2 regions of the Neptunicella sp. genome follow, and region 1 is predicted to be linked to the other one. Evidence: predicted binding sites of a transcription regulator. Region 1 holds the regulator's gene; the other holds the start of a gene.

Region 1 (4,501 bases):
GTGAACTGCCGCGCCAAGTTGCACCAGCCGGTTGCTCACCTCTATCTTCAGCCGCAAATTGATGAATCTTCTGCACAATGTCTTGCTCGGATTCTTTCTTACCCAGAATCACCAAAACGCCCCCCTGTTCACCAATCACTTTCATGGCACTGGGTAAACTCATACTGCGTTCCACAGACCTTACCGACCCCAGCATATCGCTGAATGTATCTTGCAAATGTACCCTTACCAGCGTCGGCTGCTGTGCCTGAACCGCGCCATTGCGCAATGCGTAATGTAATTGATTATCGATGGCATCTTTGTAGGTGATTAAATCAAACTCACCGTATTCAGTAGGTAATTTACATTCGGCAATCTTTTCAATCGTGGTTTCATGCAAATTACGATATTCGATTAAATCGGCTATGGTACCGATTTTAATGTTGTGTTTGGCGGCAAATACTTCCAACTCAGGACGACGCGCCATGCTGCCATCTTCATTGAGCACTTCAACAATCACACTGGCGGGTTCGCACCCGGCTAGTCTGGCTAAATCAACGCCAGCTTCGGTATGACCTGCGCGATTCAATACACCGCCCTGCTTGGCAATTAATGGAAAAATATGCCCCGGTTGAACAATATCACTGGCTTTGGCATCAACCGCGACCGCAGCTTGAATCGTTCTGGCTCGATCAGCGGCAGAGATTCCGGTAGTGACCCCCGTGGCGGCTTCTATTGACACGGTAAAATTGGTGCTGAACTGCGCACCATTGTTGGTCACCATCAAGGGTAAATTCAAACGACGACAGCGTTCTTCCGTCATCGGCATACACACTAACCCACGGGCATGAGTGACCATAAAATTAATCGCTTGCGGAGTAACATGTTCAGCCGCCATGATAAGATCGCCTTCGTTCTCGCGATCTTCATCATCCATCAAAATAACCATTTTCCCCTGACGAATATCTTCCAGGATCTCTGCGGTGGTATTGAGCATAGTGTTATATGACCTTTACTGTAGGTAATTATTATTTTAGATAGCTTTTATTTTAAATAACCGTGTTCGGCCAAAAAGGCTAAGCTAATATCATTTTTCGCCGTCGATTCAGCAGCCTTGTCGCCTAGCATCAGACGTTCCAGATAACGGGCGATAACGTCAACTTCAAGGTTCACTTTGCTGCCGGGCTGATAACTACCAATAATGGTTTCTTGCATGGTGTGCGGTACAAGGGTGAGCCGAAATGCCGCACCATCCACTTGATTAACCGTCAAACTGACACCATCGACCGTTATCGACCCTTTTTCGGCAATGTATCTGGCCAAGTTAGTGGGGGCATTAATCCATATTTCAACAGCTTTACCTTTGTCATCAATACTTTTCACCTCACCGACACCATCGACGTGTCCACTGACAATGTGGCCACCAAAACGTGAGGTCGGTAACATGGCCTTTTCCAGATTAACCCCCTGACCGTTGGCATAATGGGCAAAACCACTTCGGGTTATTGTTTCCGATGAGACATCGGCACTAAAATGCTGTGAGTCAAACTCAACCACAGTCAAACATACCCCGTTGGTAGCAATACTGTCGCCTAAGGCCACATCGGCCATATCCAGTTTACCCACATTGACCCGTAATCGAACATCCGTGCCATTATTTTGTAAACTCTCAATTTTACCGGTAGCGGCGATAATTCCTGTAAACATAAAAACCTATTGATAAATCGGCTTAGCAACAATTTTTAAATCATCACCAACCTGTCGAACATCTTGCCATTGTAACTCAATCGCTTGCTGCATGCGTTCAAACAATGGCAAATTTAATAAATTACGGCTCTTGTCACCCATAATTTTAGGGGCGATATAGAGTATTATTTCATCCACTAGCTTGGCTTCCAGCAATGCACCGGCAAGACCGGCCCCCGCCTCTACCCACACTGAATTAATGTCTGATTGACCTAAATGACTTAACAATACATCAAGATCGATTTTACCCAGCAAGTTTTCCGGGCCTTGCCATTGGCTGACATTGTCGCCAAAAGGTTGGCTATTACGGGTTTTATTGGCTAATAACACCGCGTCACCTTGATTAACAATGCGATGTTGACTGGACACTTTATTGTCGCTGTCCACAATAACGCGCAAGGGTTGGCGAACTTTGCCCGAATCTAAATAAGTGACTGGCTGACTGATGTCCTCCAAACGCACATTGAGTAACGGATCATCAGCCAATACGGTACCGGAACCCGTTAAAATAGCGCAATATCGAGCTCGATAATGTTGTACATCCTGACGTGCTGCGGGACCGGTGATCCATTGACTTTGACCATTCTGTAGCGCGGTTTTTCCGTCCACACTGGCGGCCATTTTTAGCGTTACAAAAGGTTTACCCTGTTGCATTCTTTTCACAAAACCTCGATTCAGTTCCAAGGCTTGTGGTTCCAGCAATCCATAGGCGGTTTCGATCCCCGCTGCCGCAAGTAACTCAAGGCCGCGCCCTGATACTTGTGGATTGGGATCCACCATGGCACAAATCACTTTTTTAATACCGGCTTTGATTAACGCATTAGCGCAAGGCGGTGTGCGCCCATAATGACTGCATGGCTCAAGTGTGACGTACGCGGTCGCTCCAGTGGCTTTTTCACCGGCTTGTTGCAAGGCGTGGACTTCGGCGTGAGGCGTTCCGGCTTGCTGATGCCAACCCTGACCGACAATATCGCCTGCTGGACTAACAATTACACAGCCCACCATCGGATTAGGAGAAGTGGTATAGGCACCTTGCGCGGCTTGCTGCAGTGCCAGATTCATCATGCGGTAGTCTTGCACACTAAATGATGACAATGTCAGTCTCCTAAACGGGCGATTTCTTCCCCAAACTCACGAATATCTTCAAAGGAGCGATACACCGAGGCAAAACGGACATAAGCGACTTTATCCAGCTCTTTCAAACCATCCATGATCAGGTTGCCGACTAGCTCGCTGCTGACTTCCCGTTCACCGGTAGCACGCAACGCAGACTTAATCCGGTTGATGCATTCTTCGACTTTTTCGGTATCCACCGGGCGTTTTTCCAATGCTCTTTGCAGACCCGCACGTAGCTTGTCTTCATTGTAGGGTTCCCGTGAACCATCCCGCTTCACAACGCGAGGCAGGACAAGTTCCGCCGTTTCAAAAGTGGTAAATCGCTCATGGCAACTAATGCATTCACGGCGTCTACGTACCTGATGTCCCTCCGCCACTAATCTGGAGTCAATGACTTTGGTTTCCTGAGCCGAACAAAATGGACAAAACATAGCAGGATCTCAACCTAATTGGCTGGTAAGTTATTAAATTGCCGCTAAGCTATCAAAAAAAGCCGCCAAGCAACAGCTTCATTAACGAGTTAGTTATGCGACACACCTTAGTTTCATATGTAGTGTTAAGTTTTTATTTTCCAATAGCGCTGGCTGATTGTCATCAAGCCAATCACTATCAATGGCTGGTTGGTTACTGGTCTACCCAAGGTCAAAAGACGCAAATTAACGAGGTGTGGCAGCAACTTTCAGCCGACACATTTGAAGGTACTGGAAGCACCATAAAAGATGGCAAAAACGTTGCGCAGGAAAGTTTGCGTCTGCTGTCGATGAATGGTGAACTATTTTACCTCGCCAAGGTAAAGCATAATCCGCTGCCCATCGCGTTTAAACTGACTCAGTGTAGTGACCATCAAGTACGATTTGACAATCCTGACCACGACTTTCCGAATCAGATTGAATATCGCTTAATCTCCGCATCTGAACTGCAAGTCGATGTGCGGGATAACAACGGTAAAGGGTTTAGTCTGACGTTGATAAAACAATCTTAATCACTCTTTTTGTCTGCTAAACCGCGTACCATCGCTTTTAACTCAAGAATTTCCCGCTGTAACTCACTTATACTAGGCTCAGTATCACTAGCCTGTCTGGCTTTAGCATGCTCTTGTTCCATGACATTAACCACGATGCCAATCACCATATTTAAAAAAGCAAATGCCGTGAAAAAGATAAACGTCAGGTAATAAATCCAGCTAAATGGATAAACATCCATGGTTTCGTATTGAATATCGGTCCAGTCCTCAAAGGTCATTACCCGGAATAAGGTCAGCATCGAAATGGCAATATTGCCCCATAAATCGTTATTGATGTCTTTAAACAAGAAACTGCCCACAGCAGCGTACATATAAAAAATAATAAACATCAGTAACACCACATAACCTAACTGTGGCAGCGCTCTGAGCAATGAGTTAATCAAAATACGCAGTTCAGGGATAATTGACACCATTCGCAACACCCGAAAGACTCGCACCAACCGCGCCAATAGCGCCATTTCGGTATCTTGAATGGGAATTAAGCTAACGAGTACCACCAAGGTATCAAAGATATTCCAACCCGATTTAAAAAAGGCCCGTTTATTCGGTTCGGCAATAAAACGCACGCTGATTTCAAACAGAAAAAAGACCGTAATAAACAAATCCAGAAAATACGTCATCGTGGCCGCAATTGGC
Region 2 (4,501 bases), on a different contig from region 1:
GGGTTTATTTAACCCGACCATTCGTTAGACTAGGTCTAAAATACCTCTTTAGTGATATGGGGAGTGTCTGACAATTGCTTTAGAATCTGATGCTTAATTTGCATGTTTAGGAGACTGCGTGGAGTTTTATATTACGGTGAAGCACTTTCACATTCTATGTGCCTGCATAAGTGCTGGATTATTTTTGTTACGTTTACTGTTGGATCTAGCGGGCAAACCAGGGTGGCGTAGCAGTTTTTTACGTTATCTCCCACACATTAACGACACATTACTCTTAATATTAGCTTTCACTTTGTTAGCTATCGGTCCGTGGCAGCCTTTTGCCCATCAATGGTTAGGTGTCAAAATTTTAATGGTCATTGGCTACATTTTGTCTGGTGTGGTGGCGTTAAAGACAAAGTTTCAGGCATCGACCCGCATATTGGCCAGCTTACTGGCAATACTACAATTAACAGCGGTTTTCTATCTGGCTCATTTTAAACCCGTCATTTTTAGTTAGAATGTACAAATCAAGGGTCATTGTCATAGATTGATCCTTGATTTGTAACAATACTGACTTATTTCGATGGTATTAGCTTACTTTTTCCAACGGCATATTATTATTGGATTGTCGATGATAATGCCGTAAAGCATGCTCAGTTCGTCGTCCAATACTGAACGCCGAAACACGTTTTAAATACCCGATAACCCGGGTACCATAATCGATATCCTTGCTGCCGCACTTGGGACAACAATGTAAAGTGCGCTTATCAATACATTCACATTGATTGCAAATTGTTATTTTGACGTTAACACAAAAATAATTACAGCCGGTTTGAGCGGCAATATTTAATAAATGTAGATATCCCGATTGCTCAAGCTTCTCTTCCAAATTCAAATGTAATGCAGAGCCACCATCCAGGTAATCAAGCAATTGTCTACCGTGCAATTGAAACTTGTCCAGCGAATTGATCTGCTCATCCTCTACAACGTAAAAGTAGGAATTGTAACAATCACGTGGTACAAAATATCCGTCTTCCTTATCCCATTTAGCATTTTTGACCCCTAAATTCTCAGCCGGCACAAATTCGGTGTTAAACATATAGCCGTATTTGGCTTTAGCTGTTTTATTCGCATCATAAATAACTTTTAGATGCTTCTGAACAAAATTAATGTATTCAACATTATTGGTTGCAGCGATCCCATGTGATTCAGCTGCTTCAACCATGCCATTAATACCTATAGTTAAAAATTGTTTATCCAGTGAAATAAAACCGGCATCGTAAACAGTCAGCAAACCAGCAGCTTGGTATTCTTCCATTAACTTGCGATAAGCAACCTGATACTTGTGAATTTTGTCGATCTCTTGGGCCAAATCCCGTCCATCTTGAACCAGGCGATTCATGTTGATGGTAATCACATTAATCGATCCGGTAGCCACACCTCCAGCCCCCAAAGAATAAGAAAAGGTATTATCACTGATTTCGCTACGCAAACGACAGCATGAAGCGAGAGAATCGGCATTATCTGATTGGTAGACAAAAAACGAGTTTCCCCGGGCCAATTGAGTAGCAATTTCATCGGCAAACTGTTCATCCTTACAATGTCCATTTTCAGTTAGCATGGCGACGGTCACTACGGGGAATGTCAATATTGTTTTTTCCCGCTCCTGGTTAAACCAATTCATAAAGTGGGCTTGGAGTGCTGAAACAGATTGCCATTGAGGCTTAACAAAATCAGGAAATACAAACTGTCCGAACATGCTATCAAAATAATGTTGGTCATATATCGAGATATTCCAGAATACGCTTTGATATCCCCGTGCGGCCGCCGGTTGATTGAGCGCATAAACAACGTGCTGAAGATGATTGTTTATTTGTTTAGTATGGGTATTAAGGTAGTCATTACCGTAATCTTTTCTGGCAAAATAATCAAAATAGGTAAGAAACTCTACAGTTGCTACTGCACCGGCAAACTGGCTGCTCACAGCAAAAACAAAATTGACGAAACAACCACAAAAGGATTCCAGATGTTTAGGCGCTTTGGATTCACCTCCCAGTTTTGTTAAGCCATCACGCAAGAAAGGATACATTGTCAGCGAGACACAATAAGGTTTTAAACTGGTTTCGTCATGTACATAAATTTCATGCTGCTCAATTTGTCGTAAATATTCTGCCGCCAGTTCAGTATCGAATAGTTCACTTATTTTGCTACTCACTAATGCTCGATTAACCTGGATAAACTGATCCTTCATAAGCTCTGCTTCCAGTGTAGCAATGTTTTTTTGTGTTACGTTGGCATTGGCATCCATTTTAGAACCATCAGCCGCATTTTCTGCATGCAGGTATTGTTCAATAAAGTTTATTTTGTGCTGCAGTTGTTGGTGGTTTAGGGTTTGCATTATTTTTCTCTCACTTGGTTATGTTCGAACAAAACGATAATTCAGGCACTCGCCTGTACGTAAATCAAAAAATCGCTGGTTAGTAATTGGACTATCAAGACCACCGAGCTCCGCATTCCAGCGCCCGGTCTTTAGGTAAGTTAATTCGGCTTTTAATTGGACTGGTATATTATCCAACCCGGAATACAGACAGGTGTGTAGTTTTTGACTTTTGGCCAGTTTTAATAGAGACAGTAATTTATCGGCTTGCCACTCCCCCCCCAAAAATAATACACAACTTATCAGGCCTTGGTAGGTTTTTAGTCGCTGGTAAAAGTAGTCCCGGGTTAGGCTTTTTCCACTTTGTCTTTGCCAACTATCAGCACTGTGACATCCTTTACAACCTAATGGACAACCACTAATGGTATAAGCCAGAGAAACTTCATCCGGTACTTCCTGAAATACAATTTGCTCTGTTGTGAAATTCAACATAAATACTCTATATTGTGTCTCTGTTGTAAAATATGACTATATATTGTGTTTCAGCTTAACGCCCTACAGTAGATAGATCTACACGGTTTTTGTTTGCTTCGACTTGGATATGGATGCAGAGCGCATCGTTCGGGCATGACTTACCCCATCGGTGGTATCAAAAAAAGCCCCTGAGAGTCAGGGGCGTGATAAAACTGGCAATACTAGCCAGTTGGTTGGGTTTGCTATCCTTTTTCAGGACATGTTTGGATAAAAACGCTCAAGCATATCTAACGGCAGAATCTCATGTTCGGATAGGGTAACGCTGTTTATTATTGCATCAATGGTGAATCTGACAGATTGAAATCATAACCTTGTATATCGGCCTCTGTGATTAGCCTATGGATATATTGGGCAACCGCTTTACGGCGCACTTTTTCGTTTAAATACTCAGTAATACGCAATTTAACTGTATCAAAAGGTAATATCTGCCCAGCGATTTTCCGATGAATATAAACCACATGAATACCGTATCGACTTTCTATACCTTGAGGCATCAAGCCTGGCTCTGCTGTAAAAATTTGTCGCTCGAATTCAGCAACAGTCTGCCCTCGGCTAATCTGCCCCAAGCTTCCTTGTGTCTGTTTTGACGGACAAGCGGAATATCGACGCGCTAAATCCGCAAAATTACTCCCTTGCTGTAATTGCTCTATTATGTCTTCTGATAGCGTTTTGGCTTCAATACGAGCTTTGCCATCGTCCGGGGATGCCGCCAACAGAATGTGACTCACTTCGAGTAAGGGTGAGCTCTCAAAGCGATTAGGATTTTGTTTGTAATATTGCTCGCATTCCTTTGTTGTCGCGGTTGGAATCGAGACTTCATGGCTAATGAGTTCATCAAAAAGCTGTTCCTCGCTAGCAGAGCGTAATGATGTCACTAACCCCAGCACTTTTGCTCGCTGACGTAATATTTCACCAATAATCAGCGACTCTGCTGCTTTTAAAGTTGCGGAGCGTTTAGTGGATGCCGGGTGATACTGTACTTCAGCCATGACCGCCTGTTCACTTATCGTGGTTTGATTGACCTGTATCATGTTGACCTCATAAAAAGGTTAAAATCGGTTGGGAATATAATGCGATAACCATTGGCAGGGCGTTTCTTGTTACCAGAAACGCCCTGCAACAAAAGATCATACTTGTTCTGCTAACGAACAAACCGTTGACGTACTATTTGATGTTGTCGGCGTACATACTGGACAGGTGCGCTGAGCATGTGTACTAAGCGACTAAATGGGAAAGCGACAAATAATGTCATTCCCAGAAACACATGCATTTTGAAAATCCAGTGCACGTCGTTGATTGCTGTCACAGCAACATTGCTATTAAACGTCATAATATTTTGTGCCCACATCATCAATTTCATCATTTCTGCACCATTCAAATGGCCAAGAGAAACCGTGATCGAAAACAGTCCTAAAATTAACTGCGCATAGAGTAAAAATAGAATCGCAATATCCATTGGAGTACTGGTTGCCCTGATGCGTGGATTAAATAAACGCCGCTTAATCAGAATGGTTAAGCCATAAAAGCAGATTAATCCAAATAATCCCCCGGCACCGATCGCGATAATCTGTTTCATTTGGGGTGTGATCCCCAGTAAATGCCATATCT

The links. The regulator NrdR, encoded in region 1, represses ribonucleotide reductase genes. The targets are predictions, from matches to a motif close to AAACACNANATNTNGTGTTT.
Region 2: nrdG (anaerobic ribonucleoside-triphosphate reductase activating protein) is a predicted target of NrdR. The motif match lies at 2,883-2,902, and genes of this name have one in related genera.

What each region holds. Positions count from the first base shown of each region.
Region 1 is NZ_JBLWWF010000021.1:4,775-9,275, reverse strand. Features, by position in the region: gene ribBA (bifunctional 3,4-dihydroxy-2-butanone-4-phosphate synthase/GTP cyclohydrolase II) at 1-976, opposite strand, end outside; gene ACTD55_RS15610 (riboflavin synthase) at 1,024-1,686, opposite strand; gene ribD (bifunctional diaminohydroxyphosphoribosylaminopyrimidine deaminase/5-amino-6-(5-phosphoribosylamino)uracil reductase RibD) at 1,693-2,820, opposite strand; gene nrdR (transcriptional regulator NrdR) at 2,823-3,272, opposite strand; gene ACTD55_RS15595 (DUF6265 family protein) at 3,368-3,823, shown strand; gene ACTD55_RS15590 (ion transporter) at 3,820-4,501, opposite strand, start outside.
Region 2 is NZ_JBLWWF010000005.1:99,973-104,473, forward strand. Features, by position in the region: gene ACTD55_RS05480 (SirB2 family protein) at 119-499, shown strand; gene nrdD (anaerobic ribonucleoside-triphosphate reductase) at 572-2,380, opposite strand; gene nrdG (anaerobic ribonucleoside-triphosphate reductase activating protein) at 2,399-2,851, opposite strand; gene ACTD55_RS05495 (peptidylprolyl isomerase) at 3,163-3,924, opposite strand; gene narI (respiratory nitrate reductase subunit gamma) at 4,035-4,501, opposite strand, start outside.